DNA from 3 places in the Megasphaera sp. UPII 135-E genome. Region 1 is predicted to be linked to each of the others. Evidence: riboswitches for the same ligand, from Rfam matches in the RefSeq annotation. Region 1 holds a riboswitch; each other region holds the start of a gene.
The links. Region 1 has a riboswitch for S-adenosylmethionine ahead of HMPREF1040_RS04445 (methionine ABC transporter ATP-binding protein). Riboswitches for the same ligand answer to the same signal wherever they lie in the genome.

Region 1 (5,395 bases):
AATTCACTTTCACCATAGGAGCGGGTAGAAAGATAATTCAATAGAAAAAGGACTATTAAAAACAAACCACTCCATAGTGAGGCAGGTAATTCGGGAAACCAATATTTCATAATTAATGAGCCAGCGACTAATTCAGCGGCTAAGGTAATTGCCCAATTAAACCAATAATTCCAGCCTAAGGCAAAACCTAACGATTTATCTACATAGCGATTGGCATACGTTTCAAAAGAGCCGCTGACAGGTAAGTACGCTGCCATTTCGCCAAGACTAGTCATGAGGAAATATACCATAACCCCAATAAGTGCATATGCTACAAGGGCACCGCCTGGACCAGCAGAACTTACTGTTTCTCCACCAGCAACAAAAAGACCTGTACCGATGGCACCACCGATGGCAATCATATTCATATGACGTGCTTTGAGGCTGCGGCGTAATTTCTGTTTTTCGTCTTTCATATAATCACAACCTTTTACTATAATAAATAAAAACTACTTTTCTATTATACAGAAACTTCAATGACCTGACAATTAAAATGAGCGTAAAATACAAATTTAGCATTATCATTTCAGGTATTATATGGAGATAATAGAAAATAAGGGAAGGCCAATAAAAAAAACACAACGCAGATATAAATATCTGCGTTGTGTTTTCTTTTGGCGGAGCGGGTGGGATTCGAACCCACGAGACCTTTCGGTCCAACTGATTTCGAGTCAGCCCCGTTATGACCACTTCGATACCGCTCCATATGACGCTTTGTTATTTTAGCATAAAAATATAGTAGCGTCAATTATAAAATATTTAATATGTATAACTAAATAGATTACTTTTTATTTTTTTTATTAGAAGCGTAATCGCCTATGCTTTGAATGAGATTTACTCCGACGATTAAAATAATAATAGTAATTAACATGATATCGCCTTGAAAGCGTTGATAACCGTAACGAATAGCAATATCACCTAAGCCGCCACCACCAATAGCACCAGCCATAGCAGAAGAACCAATTAAATTAACGATTAATACGGTAACGTTATTAATAATTGTCGGTAGTGCTTCCGGTAATAATACTTTGCGAATAATTTGAAAAGGGGAAGCACCCATAGATTCAGCGGCTTCGACTAATCCAAAATCAACATCACGAATAGACGTTTCCACTAAACGACTTAAAAAAGGAATGGCAACGATGGTTAAGGGAACACAAGCAGCAGTGGTGCCAATAGAAGTACCAACGACTAGTCGTGTAAAAGGAATAATCGCAACCATTAAAATAATAAAGGGAATAGAGCGAATAATATTAACGATAGCTCCTAATATTTGATGAATATGTTTATGTTGTAAAATATGATTTTTTGATGTTATAACTAATGTAACTCCCAAAGGAATACCGATGATAGCGGCAATGATGGTAGAAACAATCACCATTATTAATGTTTCTTGAATTCCTTGGAGCATTAAATCAACAATTTCTAGGGACATATCCTAACACCTCACTTTTTACGGGTAATGTTTTGATATAGGAATAGGCTTTTGCCTGTGTTTCCATATCGCCTAATATAATAATAACTAAATAGCCAAAGCGTTCGTTTTGGATATAATCAATATTGCCATATAATACACTAACATTAATATTGAACTTGCGAACCACTGAAGCAACCAACGGATCACCTGTTAAAGCACCTTTAAACCGCAAACGCACAAGCATGGAAAGGTTTGGCGCAGGTTGGGGAGAAATACCTAATTTTTTTAGTCCTTTTGGTAACTCCATATTAATAACTGATTTCACAAATTCTTGCATCGTTTCTGATTGAGGATTCGAAAATACATCCACCACACGACCGGATTCTTTGATGATACCGCCTTCAATAACGGCAACACGATGGCAAATATCTTTTACAACGCTCATTTCATGTGTAATTATAACAATGGTTATGCCTAAGCGCTTATTGATGTCTTGTAATAAATCTAAAATCGATTTTGTCGTTTGGGGATCTAATGCTGATGTAGCTTCATCACATAACAAAATTTTAGGATCGCTTGCCAATGCCCGCGCAATACCGACTCGTTGCTTTTGACCACCTGAAAGTTGGGAAGGGTAATTATATTTACGATCAGTTAAATTTACCAGTTCTAACAAATCGGATACCTTTTTCTCGATGGCTTCTTTGGAGGCTCCAGCTAATTCTAAAGGAAAGGCAATATTTTCAAATACCGTTCGAGAGGATAATAAATTGAAGTGTTGGAATATCATACCAATATGTTTTCGTTCTTCTCGTAATTGAGCTTCCGTTAATGTGGTTAAATCTTTACCGTCAATAATGACGTTTCCCTCGGTTGGTTTTTCTAACATATTAATACATCTAACTAGTGTAGATTTACCGGCACCACTTTTGCCAATGATACCAAAAATTTCACTGTCTTCGATAGTTAAAGAAATACCTTTTAAAGCATTTACTTTTGCCTTACCGCTATATGTTTTGGTGATATTCTCTAAACGAATCACAGTATCAACTCCTTTTTTTTAATAAACAAATAAAAAAGACCATCAACAAGAATGATGGTCTGTATTCTCACATAACATCATCTGCCGGAATGTTCCGTTGGATTTGGCACCTTCCCAAACTGGGGGTTGCCGCAACGTCATAAGGCCAGTCCCTCGGTTGCTCGCGATGAATTAAATTTATTGTTTGAGTTATTCTATCATTTTAGATTATTTTTGTCAACGCAAAACTACTGCTTTTAAGTGCTTTTGAAAAAATTTCTTTTTATTTGTATGTATAATAGTGATATGGTATAGTATAATTAATTGGTAAAGATAAGAAAAAATGAGGTGAAATAATGTTTACTATGTTTATTGAGGGGGCACAGCAGGATATAAAGTTAATACTTATTCCTGTTATCATTTCTGCAATATTTCGATTTCTTTTTATTTATCTTTATGGAAATGGTGAAAAAAACGCTCTATATTATAAAAAAAGTTCGTCTATCCCTGTGGTTTGGATTTTTGTGGGGGCTAGATTTTCATGCTTATGTATATTTATTATCGTTATTATGTATTACTATTCCTAGTGTTTTCGTGGTTTCATATGCAAATATAGCGGATTCTTTACGCTGTTTATGGGTGGTAGTATATGCTTTATGTTTATATGTGGCATTTATGGGGAAGATGATTTTTTATGGAGAATTTCATGATATTTACAATCAAACGATGTTATTAGGAAAAAATGCAGATAAGGGTAATTTTGTCGATATCTTTTTACATCAATACCATGGATGGATAATTTTACTGGGGATCATTCCGTATAGTATAATTGTTTATTTTCTTACTGCTGGTATTTTAGTTACACCTGTTATTCCCTATCTTTTGATTGATAATACTTTCCTTCGCTATCTTGTTAACTTTTTCTTTTTTGTCTTAGCTGGGGTGGGATTCTATTGGATTCGATACGGCGGACATTTATCTCATTTGTTTAAACCATCTAGGAATAATATGCCTACGTTGTTAAAAAATGATCCATTTTTTTCTAAAGCAACTGTTGATGATTTGATTGCGATTGAATTAGTATTGAAACAGCAAGAAAAAAAGATCTTAAAACATACGGAGGAAGAGTCAACTCAAATATTAATCCCGTTATTTGGCAAAACAGATCAAATGAAAAATCGTGATTGGTCGTTTTTTCTGCGTCATGCTAAGGGTGCAAAAATACGAAAACCAAAGCATATATATTTCATTGTAGGAGAAAGTTATACGCAAGTTCCTTTTGATGAGAAATACAAAGACCTGCATTTAGTAGATGGAGGAAAGGCATTTAGGCAAAGTGAACATACGATAGCGGTATCTAATTTTTTACCGGCAGGCTTGATTTCACAGCCGTCACTTGCAAGTTTATTCTCAGGTATTTTTGATGCTAATTTTGAAATTAATGAAATGCCCATATTTCAGCGAAAGCAAGTACCGACTGCATTTGCGGCACAAATGCAAAGATTGGGCTATCATACGGCCTATTGGTATGGCGGCAATACGGCTTGGGCTAGTCTTGGCCGGTTTGGGAAAGCACAAGGGTTTGAAATACAGAAAGGGGCCCCTGAATTTTGCCCTAGTAATTCACCTCATACGTGGCTTGGTATTTATGATCACATATTTTTTGAAGGGTTATATGAAGAAATTTGTAAACTGGATCCAGAAATCCCTATGTTCCATCTCATTTATACGACATCAAATCATCCCCCTTATACGATTCCAGTGGGTAAATTCGGATTTGATCCAGATCGGATTATGCCTAATTTATCAGCGGATATTCGACAGGACTCAAAATTATTAAATAATTTAGGTATGTATTGGTATGCCGATCATTATATGAGCCAATTTATACGTAAGGTACAGACGTTGGATGAAGATAGTCTGATCATTGTCACAGGAGACCATTCACGACTTATTATTCCTTTTAACACGGAAATGTATTCGCAAAAAAATCCAACTTTACGTGAAAAATATTGTACATCTTTTGCTATGTATCATCCTGATTTACAGCAGTCTATGTTTTATCAAACTAAAATTGGTGGACATATGAATATTATGCCAACCGTATTAGAATTAATTGCACCAGAAGGATTTGAGTATTATTCGATCGCACCGTCCTTTTTAGAACCTATTGATTCGGTTATAACCCCTTATCATTGGCTTACATCTGATATGATTGGGTATTATGAAGACGCCATAGCGTCATCGTTAGAAGATACGGAAATGGAACAGACGAAGGGAATTACTTGTTTTTATAAAGAAAGGCAAGCATGGTGTGAATGGACGGCATGGGTAATCAAGCATCCCGAATTATTGCATTGAGGAGGTAGGCGTGCATGAAATGCTATGTATTAACCACGGCTAATGAAAAAAAACGTCAAGAACATGCGCAAGCTGAATTTACTAAAATAGGAATAAAACCGATTTTTTTTCAAGGTATTGATGGACGAATAATGTCTTCTGCACGATTAGGTGAAATCTCCAATAATACGGCGATGCTTCCTGGAGAAGTAGGGTGTGCGGCTAGTCATTTGCATATTCTTCGTGCATTTTTGCAATCAAAAGAAGAAGCGATTTGTATATTTGAAGATGATGTTTGTTTTTCTACAACTATGACAGCTTCTTTATTATCAGCTATGCAAACATTTATTAGTCAACAAACTGGTGGAGCGGCATTGCTTTTAAGAAAAAGAAAACGATTAGGTAAAATGATTCAATCATATCAAGACATAAAAATATATGAATGTTTTCGTGCTAGTGGCGCTATTGCATATATTATTAACAGAAAAGCAGCAGAAATAATTATTAACTTGAATACGCCCATACGCTTTCAAGCAGATAATTGGAAGGTTTTTATAGCTGCCGGTGCAATATCTTTA
Region 2 (5,395 bases), on a different contig from region 1:
CAGTATCAAACCTCAAAAAGTGCCCTTTTTCTTGTTTCGTCTGTACGGTAATCCAAATGGGTTCAAATAAGTCTTGCGTCATTTGTTCTATCCGCTTACTAATCTTATAGACACAACCCGTATGCTTAGCTTGCTTATCTAAAAATACCAGCAACCGTTGATCCGTATCTCGCGAAATATGACATGCCGATAACGGATATTGTTCTTGCCTCCTAGGCGTTAATAAACGATATGCTCCCATTTTTAATAATTCATACGTTCTATCATCATACGGGGACTCCATTTCAATAATTTTTTCTCTTAACTCTCCCGCATTTTTCACTATACGACAAGTATAATCCGTCCATTTTCTTTCTCCCAAAAATTGTTTCGTCTGTTCGTCAATATTAGGTACCGCTGAAGTTAACCAAATCATACTTTTTCGTGTATCATCGATATATAAGCAAGGTATATCTAAATACAACTCACCATGACAAAACGGACAAATATGAAAAAAGAATGATTCGTCATTCAACACCTTATCATATATCTGCAAAGCCCCCTCCCGATGAATATGAGAAAAGCCAATAACCCCACTTTTATGCTGACAAGTAGGACACGTTATGACTACTTCTTGAATAATATACCCCATTTGCATCTATACCATATCCTCCCTATGTACGAATATGTTTGCCCAACAAGCTATTTTATATAATCTCTGACCATTATTATAGCATACAAATGAACGTCATAAAAAAACAGCTATTTTATATATATTTTTTTTGTTTATTTTATTACAATTTTATTTTATTTGTAACGGTAAATTTGTTATACTAAAAAAAAGATATATAGTGGAGGTGGGGTACCATGAGTGAAGAAAAACGTATATTTTTATCCATACGAATGATTAGTTTTTCTGGTTCATTAGTAACTACTGCATTAACAGTTGTCGCCCCCATTATAGGCATTTGTTTACACATTGAGACCGAACAAGTAAGCTGGATTTTAGCAGCAATTTTAATCCCTTCTGCTGCCCTTTTACTCCCCTTAGGTCGATTATCCGATCTATATGGTAGACAACGGCTCTATACGCATTCCCTGCTGATGTATGCATTAACATCAGCCCTTGCTGCATTTACCCCTAACCTAGCGTTTTTGCTATGTTGTTGTATTGGTCAAGGAATTGCCTTAGCTGGAATTTTTGTATCCTACATTCCCTTATTATTAGCCAATATTCCTTTCCGTGAACACGGAAAATATTTAGGGGCATGTGTATCCATGACCTATTTAGGACTAGCCCTAGGCCCTGTTATCGGTGGATTAATTGCCGATACTATTGGTTGGAGATATGTATTTATCTTTGCTGCCTTATTTTCATTAGGTGCTTATATTGTCATGTTACCCGTTCATCGTGAATGGTATTCTCCCACAGCACCTTTTGTAAATGCCATAAGTACACTCCTTGTCGTTCTAGGATTATTGTTCTTTTTAGGCGGTTTATCTCTATATGCGTCCCATCCCTATTATCTTCCTCTGGGATTTTTTCTCCTTATTGCTTTTATTCTACACGAATATCGATCCAAACATCCCCTATTACCACTCTTTCTATTTAAAAACAAACAATTTTCTTTTGCCAATATTACCGCCTTTATCCAATATAGTGCTACTTATGGCTTAACGTTTCTCCTCTCCTTGTATTTACAACTGATACACGATATTTCCCCCTCAACAACTGGACTAATTTTACTTATTCAACCTTTATTAATGAGCCTCTTCTCTACGCCAGCAGGAATCGCTTCTGATAAATACGGATGCCTTATCATATCAACATTAGGTATGATATTATCAACACTAGGATTACTTGGTTTCGCCTTTATTCCTCAATGCTCTATCCCTTTAATTATTATTTTTCTCTGCTTTACAGGTGCTGGCTCCGCCCTTTTTGGGGCTCCTAATAACAAAGCGATTATGCAAGCCGTATCACATGAACACCACAGTCTAGCTGCTAGTACCTTAGCATTATCAAGAACCGTAGGTCAATCGCTCAGTCTCGCTCTCGTAACGTATATATTAGCAGGTTTTGCCTTACAGACCACTAATAACGCCCTTGTCTTATCCGCAGCACTACATCTCTTATATATCCTATTTGCAGGATTATCACTATTGGGAACCATTATCTCCATGTACGTATTAGTTAAAAGATAACACTTACTTTTTTCTCTTTTTTTGATATACTATTACTATATATTCATCAGAAAGGAGATCTCCAATGAAAAAACAATTAATAACTGGAGCAATTGCATTATCCGTTATCACTTGTAGTGGTATCGCTACTACACAAGCTTTTAATTTTGGTTCCCTTTTAAAATTAGGCGGTGTTTCCGTTCTGGTAAATCGCTACGGCGAACAAATAAATACCGTCCTAAATAATGTATTAATTAAAACCGGTGCTGGCACCAATTATGCCACCAAAGTAGTTCCTGTCCTCAGTGTCGGTACGGGCAACTATATTGGTGCAGTTCAAGTAATTGGTCCCCAAAAGCAAGTACAAAAAGTAAAGGCCGTAGGTCAACTAGAGGCTAGCATAAATGGAATTGCTCGTGCTAATACCTATATTCCATTAGCTAGTACTAATATAACGAATCTCAGCCGTGTTGATGGCGTTGGAGTTTCTGCTGTCGTTGACTTGAAATTGTAACTAATTTGTATAAATTTATAAATTGACCTTATCACAAACCTATGATAAGATACAAAACAACAAAAGCATACCGTCTTTTCATCAAGAGCAGTTGAGGGATTGGCCCGATGAAACTGCAGCAACCCCCCTTTCCAACGGGATAGGTGCTAATTCCTACGGTGTATACCGGCAGATGAACGAATAACAAAAACCGTCATCTGTATGACGGTTTTTTGTTATTCATTTTATGCGAAAGGATTTGATTTTATGAACAAACTTATTCAAAAAATTGCCTCTACTATTTTAATTGCCGCTTGCTTATTAGCAGCTGGTTGTGGATCTCAAACCACCTCAACCAACGAAGTAAGTATTGGCGTTACGGCCGGTCCGCAAGCAGAAGTAATGGACGAAGTCGTAAAAGAAGCTGCAAAGCAAGGCATTAAAATCAAAGTCGTAGAATTTAATGACTATGTACAACCGAATAAAGCTTTAGCCGAAAAAGATATTAATATGAACTCTATGCAACATCAACCATATTTAAATAATGTCATCAAAAAAGAAGGACTTCCCCTTGTTTCTATTGGCAAGACCATCATTTTACCCATGGCCGTCTATTCTCACACTTATAAAAAGATAGCCGATATAGCTCCTGGAACAAAAGTTGCTATACCTAATGATCCAACAAACGGTGCACGTGCTTTATTACTATTACAAAAAGCAGGCTTAATTACCTTAAAAAATGGGAATGATATATCCGCTTCTGTACGGGATGTTGTGAAAAATCCGAAAAATTTAAAATTTATTGAATTAGACGCAGCACAAATTCCTCGTTCCCTCGATGACACAGGTATTGCTTGCATTAATACAAACTATGCTATTCCAGCTGGATTAAATCCACAAAAAGATTCACTCCTCATAGAAAGTAAAGATTCTCCCTATGCAAATGTATTTGCCGTTCATACGGGCGATGAAACAAACGAAACCTATAAAAAGATTGTTTCAATTTATCAATCTGAACCAATTCGTAAATTTATCAACAATCAGTTCAAAGGTGCTGTTCTCCCCGCTTTTTAATCAATCTATACAAGTATAATCAATGACATTCAAAAAAGACAAACGTTCACTTTTATGATATACTAATTACATTAACAACATAATAGCTGTTAATGATCGATAGATAAGGAGTGAATAGGATGAACATTATAAATGCTACAACAGAAAATTTTGATCAACTTGTTTTACAAAGCAAAGGCTCCGTGATTGTTGACTTTTGGGCTACCTGGTGTGGTCATTGTACCACCATGCTCCCCATTGTAGAATCTATCATAGCGGATCATCCTGAAGTTACGCTAGTAAAAGTAAATGTAGATGAACAACCCGCCTTGGCAATGCGATATGAAGTGAATGTAATTCCCACGTTATTATTTGTAAAAGATGGGTCTATACAACATACCACAATCGGAGATCAAACAAAAGAATACTTAGAATCACTATTATAAAAAAGAAATAAAAAAAAGAAACAGTATCGAAAAGATACTGTTTCTTTTTATATATATATGTGTTAGAGAGGTATGAATCAACCATTTTCAACGCTATTTATTATGCTTGTGCAGCAGCTTTGCCCAATGCTTCGCATTCTTCTGAATTATTCGGTGTTTCATTAACAATAGCTGTACCGATAACCGTAGCACCTGCATCTTTTACACGTTGTTCCCATGCATCCATCCATTCGCCAGTACCCCAGCCATAAGAGCCAAATAAGCCTACTTTTTTACCGCTTAATTTGGGTAATAAATCAGCAACAAACGGTTCTACTACAGTTTCTTCTAATTCTTCTGCTCCCATTGCAGGGCAGCCTAATAAGATAACATCTTTAGATGCTACGGTATCAACATCCGTGTCATCAAACAAAACTGATTCAACTTCTGCACCTGCTGCTTTTGCTGCTGCTTCAATTTCTTGGGCCATTGCTTCCGTGTTACCAGTGCCACTCCAATATACGATTTCTACCATAACAAAATTCCTCCTTACGCTACAATGAGCGATTCTAATGATGTCCCCACAGCAAGCTGCCTACTATAGGTTCGACGACAACATTCAAACTTACGGAACAGTTGCATTGCCTTTTCCGTATCACCATAAACTTTCCATTCTCCACATAATTTAGCATGACAACCTCTGTGTTGAATAAAACCACAAACATCATCTAAAGGATAGCCTAGAAACAAGCCTAATTCATGAGGAAAACAATCACCTACAGCAAACCGTTCTGACAAATGCTCCAACATATCTGCTAAGGGAATACCTGGAGTATACCCATAAGCTTGCAAAAAACATTGAACTGCGTTTTCTTGCAAATGCTGCTGTACCATACATGGTCTATATACATATAACAACGTGCGTTGTGGACAACCAAACAAAATCTTAAAATGAAGTTGTTTTTCATTGAATTTTAGATTATACTGCTCAATGATAGCGGTATAATCCTTTTCTTTAGGACAACAGGGGAGACACAATAAAGTACCCATTTTTAATCCTGCTAAGGTCGCAGAACAATAAGAAATGAAGAAATTATCTAATTCCATATACTTTCTCTCCTCTCATGACCTAAAGATAATATACCAATAATGTAAATCATTGTCAATACATGGTATCTTGCAAAAAAAATATTCCCTCTAATTCAGTCAATCACGCTAAATAAAATAAGTTTTATTTCTCTATATTAAAAATATTTTACAT
Region 3 (5,395 bases), on a different contig from region 1:
TCATCTTCGCGGTAAACTCCCGCATGGTCCTGCAATATCCCACCGCCGGCACCGCCAACGAAAGGCGAACGCAAGCAGGTCGCCGCAACCCCAACGAATACAACTCCTCACATGTCGTAAATAACGCTTCCGGCGTACCATCAAAACGGATCCCCCCAGCACCCAAAGCAATCACGCGCTGACAATATTCAGCAATAACATCCATATCATGCGTAATCAAAACAACCGTAATTCCCTGCTGATGTACCTTCTGCAACAATTCCATTAATCGCTTTGTCGATGCCCTATCCTGACCGCTTGTCGGTTCATCCAACACGACAAATTTCGTTTTCATCGCCAGTGCTGAAGCAATAGCAACCCGCTGTTTCTCACTGCGATTCAAATTCAGTGGATAGGCCTCGGCAACTTCAAAAAGTCCCGTTTCTCGTAACGCTTCAGCTACCCGTGTTTGTTGCTCTTCTTCCGTCAAATGAAGCTGTTTCACCCCATACGCAACTTCTTCACGTACAGTTGGTCGAAACATCTGCCGCTCAGGATTCTGAAACACATATCCAATAATACGGCTTCGCTCTGCTGGAGACCACGTAGTAATATTCTTCCCTTTGTAATATATAGACCCCTGTTGCGGTTTTTCTAATCCCATTAACAATCGTGTAATCGTTGTTTTACCACTACCATTTCTTCCACATAAAGCAATACATTCACCCTCATGAATTTGTAATTGTAAATTTGATAATACAGAGGCTCCTTTGTCATAAGCAAAAGAAATATTTCTCATTTCCAGCATCTCATTTTCTCCTTTCCATACAAAAAAAGCCTTTCATCCCTATTGGGACGAAAGACTCATCAACTTCCGCGGTACCACCCACATTAACGCCGTGCGTTCACTCTACATGTACGGCCGAAGCGATACACGGTTCTTTTTTAACGATGGAACAACACCGGCTCACCCTACTCCTACCGTTTCAGGCTGCATCTCTCGAATCCATTCCCCATACGGAGCAGGGCCGAACTTACACTACCATCGGCTCGCTGTACCCGTCACTGTATGTATACTCGTTTCGATCATCGACATACTATAATTGCTGTTGTTATTAGTATACGCAAAAAAAAATATTTGTCAAGTATTTTATATTATAAAAAACACAAACTTTTTTATCGATTTATCAATTGACAAATACACGTATAATGGTATAATAAATGCAACATCAAAATAGATACGCTTTTATCCAGAGTGGTGGAGGGACTGGCCCGATGAAACCCGGCAACCGATAACGACGGTGCTAATTCCTGCGGAAGAGATTCCGAGAGATAAATTACAGTTACCTCTTTCTCTTCACGGAAAGAGGATTTTTTTATTGGATAACAAAAGCGATCCCGATGAAAAAAGGAGGAAATATAATGAAAAAAAGAAATCGTTTTGCTACACTTGCAGCCACCGCACTCGTTGCCTTAGGATTGCTTGTATCTGGCTGTGGCGGTACAACCAATGAATCTACCGCTAAAGGAACCGTAACCGTAACCGTAGGTGCTACACCTGTACCACATGAAGAAATTTTAAAAGAAATTAAACCGTTACTCGAAAAAGAAGGAGTAAACTTAAAAATTGTAGAATTTACAGATTACGTAAAACCTAATTTATCCCTACAAGATAAGGAAATCGATGCTAATTTCTATCAACACACCCCTTATCTTGATAAATTTAATGAAGAACGTGGCACTACATTAAAAGCCGTTGCCAAAGTACATATCGAACCTATGGGTATCTATTCCCATAAAATAAAAGATTTAAAAGCCGTAACAGACAACAGCAAAATAGCTATTCCAAATGATCCCACAAACGGTGGTCGTTCGTTATTATTGCTCCAAAGTGCAGGCTTATTAAAATTAAAAAATGGTGGTTCTGTTACCTCGACCTTACAAGACATTGTCGAAAATCCACATCATTTAAAATTCGTTGAACTCGATGCAGCCCAAGTTCCACGTGCTATTGATGACGTGACCCTCGCTGTAATAAACACCAACTTTGCTATTCCCGTAGGCTTAAATCCATTAAAAGATGCGTTGTTCTTAGAACCAAAAGATTCGCCATACGCAAACATTTTAGTGGTTCGGAGCGGTGATGAAAATCGTCCAGAAATTCAAAAATTAATCAAGGCCTTACAATCCCCAGAAGTGAAAAAATTTATTGAAACGAAATATAAAGGCGCTATTCTGCCAAGCTTTTAATATCATCATAAAACAGGTACCTGTTAACGGTACCTGTTTATCATTACAAAGGAGTTTTACCATGTCAGTAAAAAATAAAACTACATTCTCACTTGAAGTCTTCCCTCCAAAAAAAGAAATGCCCCTCGCCTCCGTTTATCCCACCCTTACCGAATTAAGTGTACTACATCCTGATTTTATCAGTGTAACTTGCGGTGCTCAAGGAACGGGAAGTAATCGTACCGCCGAAATTGCAGCTACCATAAAAGAGCAATTTAATTTAGAACCCGTTGCCCATCTTCCGGGCATCTATCTGACAAAAGAAGAAGTGTGCAATACCCTCAAAGAATTGAAAAAACATCGTATTCATAAAATCCTCGCTTTACGCGGTGATATGACCCCGGAAAAAGAACCTGCCCATGACTTTGCTCACGCCAGTGATTTAATCCGCTTCATCAAAAAAGAATCCCCCGATTTTCATATTATCGGTGCTTGTTATCCTGAAGGACATGTTGAATCAAAACGTCCCGCCTTAGATATTATTCACTTAAAAGAAAAAGTAGATGCCGGGGCCTCTTCTCTCATTTCACAATTATTTTTTGATAACACCTTATTTTATCGCTTTTTAGAACGGTGTGAAATTGCATCCATTCATGTACCCATTGCCGCCGGTATCATGCCCGTAACCAATAAAAAACAAATTGAACGCATGGTATCCCTCTGTGGTGCTACCTTACCCCTACACTACCAACACCTCATCGCCAAATACGGCGATAATCCTGTTGCCATGCGTGATGCTGGCATCGCCTATGCTATCGCCCAAATTATTGATCTTTTAGCCCATGGCGTCGATGGCATTCATGTATATACCATGAATAATGCCTATATCGCTCAAAAAATAGCCGATGCCATTCGCACCTTATTATAAATCCTCAAAAAAAGGACAGGGAAGCATATCTCTTCCCTGTCCTTTTTGTCTACCCAAAAAGAGGCTCCATCGGAGCCTCTTTTATCACGCCTTACTTAACTTGTCTTGCCATATTGGTTTCATCCATTTGTTGTACTTTATGTTCCAATGCGACAATATGACGTTGCAACGTTTCGATAACACGATACAATTCTTGCGTAGTCGGTGTTGATGTTGCCATCTTTTCATGCACCGTTGCTGTGCCAACCTTAATGCTAACACCTACGTTATATGCCACTTCATCACCAACAGTACTCCCTGCACTGATGAGAATATCTCGTGTCGGACGATAGAATAAGCCCATAGCCATCGCATTTTCGCCCTTATATACACCAGTAGAAGCAGCTATGCTGAATTTAGCCGTACCATCATCAACAGGATGTAATCCTGCTAAGGCCGCCGCACGAGCGCCCACTTTCTTGACATCCTGCGCCACTTGCGTCACCCGCTTATCCAAGGCCGCAATCTTTGCCGTATTATCGGCAATCCGGCGACTGTTCGCCTGTACCTGCGCGTTTTCGGCCGGAGTCGGTACGGGCTGCCCCGACGAGGACCCCTTTAAGACCGAAGGATTCACCTGCCCGTCGGTAGTAAAAATAGGTTGTGCCAAATTTTCAACCAACTCTTCTTTATGCATGGCTTTCCGCAACGTATTGGTGTCTGCCAGCAACGCCTTATACTGCTGCTGCGCCGTCTTCGCCGTCTGTTTAGCCTGCAAATACTGCCGCCGCAGATTCATATCCACTTTATCCGGTGCCGTCGTAAGAACCGCCCCGACAGTACCGTACGAAGTACCGTTTTTTTGCAACGCCTGTTGTTGCTGCTGTGCCGTTGCCCGTAACGCTTCCAGATCTTTTTGCATGGCGCTTAACTTCGTATCATTGTCGCCGGTATATTCTTTTTTCTTTTCTGCCGGCGGCACGACCGGTTGCAAATCCTTAAACCCGTACTTTGCTTTTAATTCGCCGATCGCCTTTTGTTTCGCAGCCAACTGTTGCCGGGCCCGTTCCTGAAATTGTTTGGCATATTCGTAATACTGCTTATCTTCGGCCGAAGCTCCGGCTTTTTCCGCCTGTTCCTTCGCCTGTGCCGTTTCTTCCTCTTCCCACGCAACCAACGTTTTCAGAGACGGTTCATCCGTATTGATATACGTTTTATAATCCGCTTCCGCTTGCTGCCGTTCCTGTGCCGACGGCTGCGGATCCGTCTTCCCTCCCGATTCGCCGCCGGGCTGCCCCGGATCTACCTTCGGTTGAGGCGGCTTCGGTGCCGGCGGCGGGGTGACGGTACCGCTCGAATTCAACGCCTTTAACGCATCTTCCGCCTGTTGCAGCTGTGTATCCAAGACACCCGCTTCTTTCCGCTGCAACGCTTCCACATACGCTTGCCGTTCAGCTAATTTATTCTTCTGTTTAGCGTCTTCAAACGTCCACCAATGTCCAAGGTCCTTAGCATATGCATCGTTCTTTTCATCAAAATTAGCCGCATTTTGCTTAGCTTCTTTCAACTCGGCAATCTTCTTTTTCAACGCTGCCTCTTGGGCCTCTTTCGTCCGCGGATCCGCCGTAATACCTTTTTCTTTTGCATAGCTTTCTAAAGCCTTCTGTTTCGCTTCCATTACCGCTTTTGCATTCGCAATATATCCGTCGACATGAGCTTTTTCTTTTTCCCAATTCTGATACGGATCTTTTTTATCCATCTCTTCAAAATATGTCTTTGCCCATACTTCGCTGTTGTAATACTGTTCCGCCGCTTCCGCTTCGGCTTTCAATTTTTCCCATTGCGTTACCGCTTCCGGCGTAACCGTACCTTGCGAGGTGCCGCCGCCGGGCTGTAACGGATCTACCTTCGATTCGGGCGGCTGCGGATCCGTCTTCCCTCCCGGTTCGCTGCCGGACTGCCCCGGATCTACCTTCGGTTTAGGCGGCTTCGGTGCCGGCGGTTGCGGCTGCGATGAAGATTCCTTCTCCTTTAAAATCACTTTTTTAGCATGAAGGACATCGCCTATTTGCATTACTTTCTTGTGTGCCTCTTCATAGGCCTGTAGCTTTTTTTGCCCTTCCGGGGTATGATCATCCGGATCATACGCTTCTTCTGCTGTATCCGAAACTTTTCGTGCCTGTTTTAATTGCTCTTCCAAAGCGGCAATTTCTTTCTTTAGTTCTTCTGCCGACTTTTTCTTATCCGCTTCCGGATCCGGCTTCGGAATAGCCGGATCGA

Region 2: linked by a shared signal. The riboswitch ahead of HMPREF1040_RS00710 (MetQ/NlpA family ABC transporter substrate-binding protein) and the one ahead of HMPREF1040_RS04445 (methionine ABC transporter ATP-binding protein) in region 1 are both predicted to bind S-adenosylmethionine.
Region 3: linked by a shared signal. The riboswitch ahead of HMPREF1040_RS00100 (MetQ/NlpA family ABC transporter substrate-binding protein) and the one ahead of HMPREF1040_RS04445 (methionine ABC transporter ATP-binding protein) in region 1 are both predicted to bind S-adenosylmethionine.

The regions. Positions count from the first base shown of each region.
Region 1 covers NZ_AFUG01000032.1:16,268-21,662, forward strand. Annotated here, with positions in the region: partial or broken gene HMPREF1040_RS04430 (amino acid permease) at 1-455, opposite strand, end outside; tRNA gene HMPREF1040_RS04435 (tRNA-Ser) at 655-743, opposite strand; gene HMPREF1040_RS04440 (methionine ABC transporter permease) at 821-1,474, opposite strand; gene HMPREF1040_RS04445 (methionine ABC transporter ATP-binding protein) at 1,455-2,498, opposite strand; SAM riboswitch class I at 2,573-2,671, opposite strand; gene HMPREF1040_RS04450 (LTA synthase family protein) at 3,153-4,838, shown strand; gene HMPREF1040_RS04455 (glycosyltransferase family 25 protein) at 4,853-5,395, shown strand, end outside.
Region 2 covers NZ_AFUG01000006.1:20,321-25,715, forward strand. Annotated here, with positions in the region: gene HMPREF1040_RS00695 (CpXC domain-containing protein) at 1-637, opposite strand, end outside; gene HMPREF1040_RS00700 (MFS transporter) at 847-2,184, shown strand; gene HMPREF1040_RS00705 (hypothetical protein) at 2,249-2,677, shown strand; SAM riboswitch class I at 2,753-2,856, shown strand; gene HMPREF1040_RS00710 (MetQ/NlpA family ABC transporter substrate-binding protein) at 2,924-3,730, shown strand; gene trxA (thioredoxin) at 3,850-4,155, shown strand; gene HMPREF1040_RS00720 (flavodoxin) at 4,256-4,669, opposite strand; gene HMPREF1040_RS00725 (DUF3793 family protein) at 4,684-5,241, opposite strand.
Region 3 covers NZ_AFUG01000003.1:3,049-8,443, reverse strand. Annotated here, with positions in the region: gene HMPREF1040_RS00105 (energy-coupling factor ABC transporter ATP-binding protein) at 1-787, opposite strand, end outside; SAM riboswitch class I at 1,223-1,318, shown strand; gene HMPREF1040_RS00100 (MetQ/NlpA family ABC transporter substrate-binding protein) at 1,402-2,229, shown strand; gene metF (methylenetetrahydrofolate reductase [NAD(P)H]) at 2,291-3,136, shown strand; gene HMPREF1040_RS00090 (YadA-like family protein) at 3,228-5,395, opposite strand, start outside.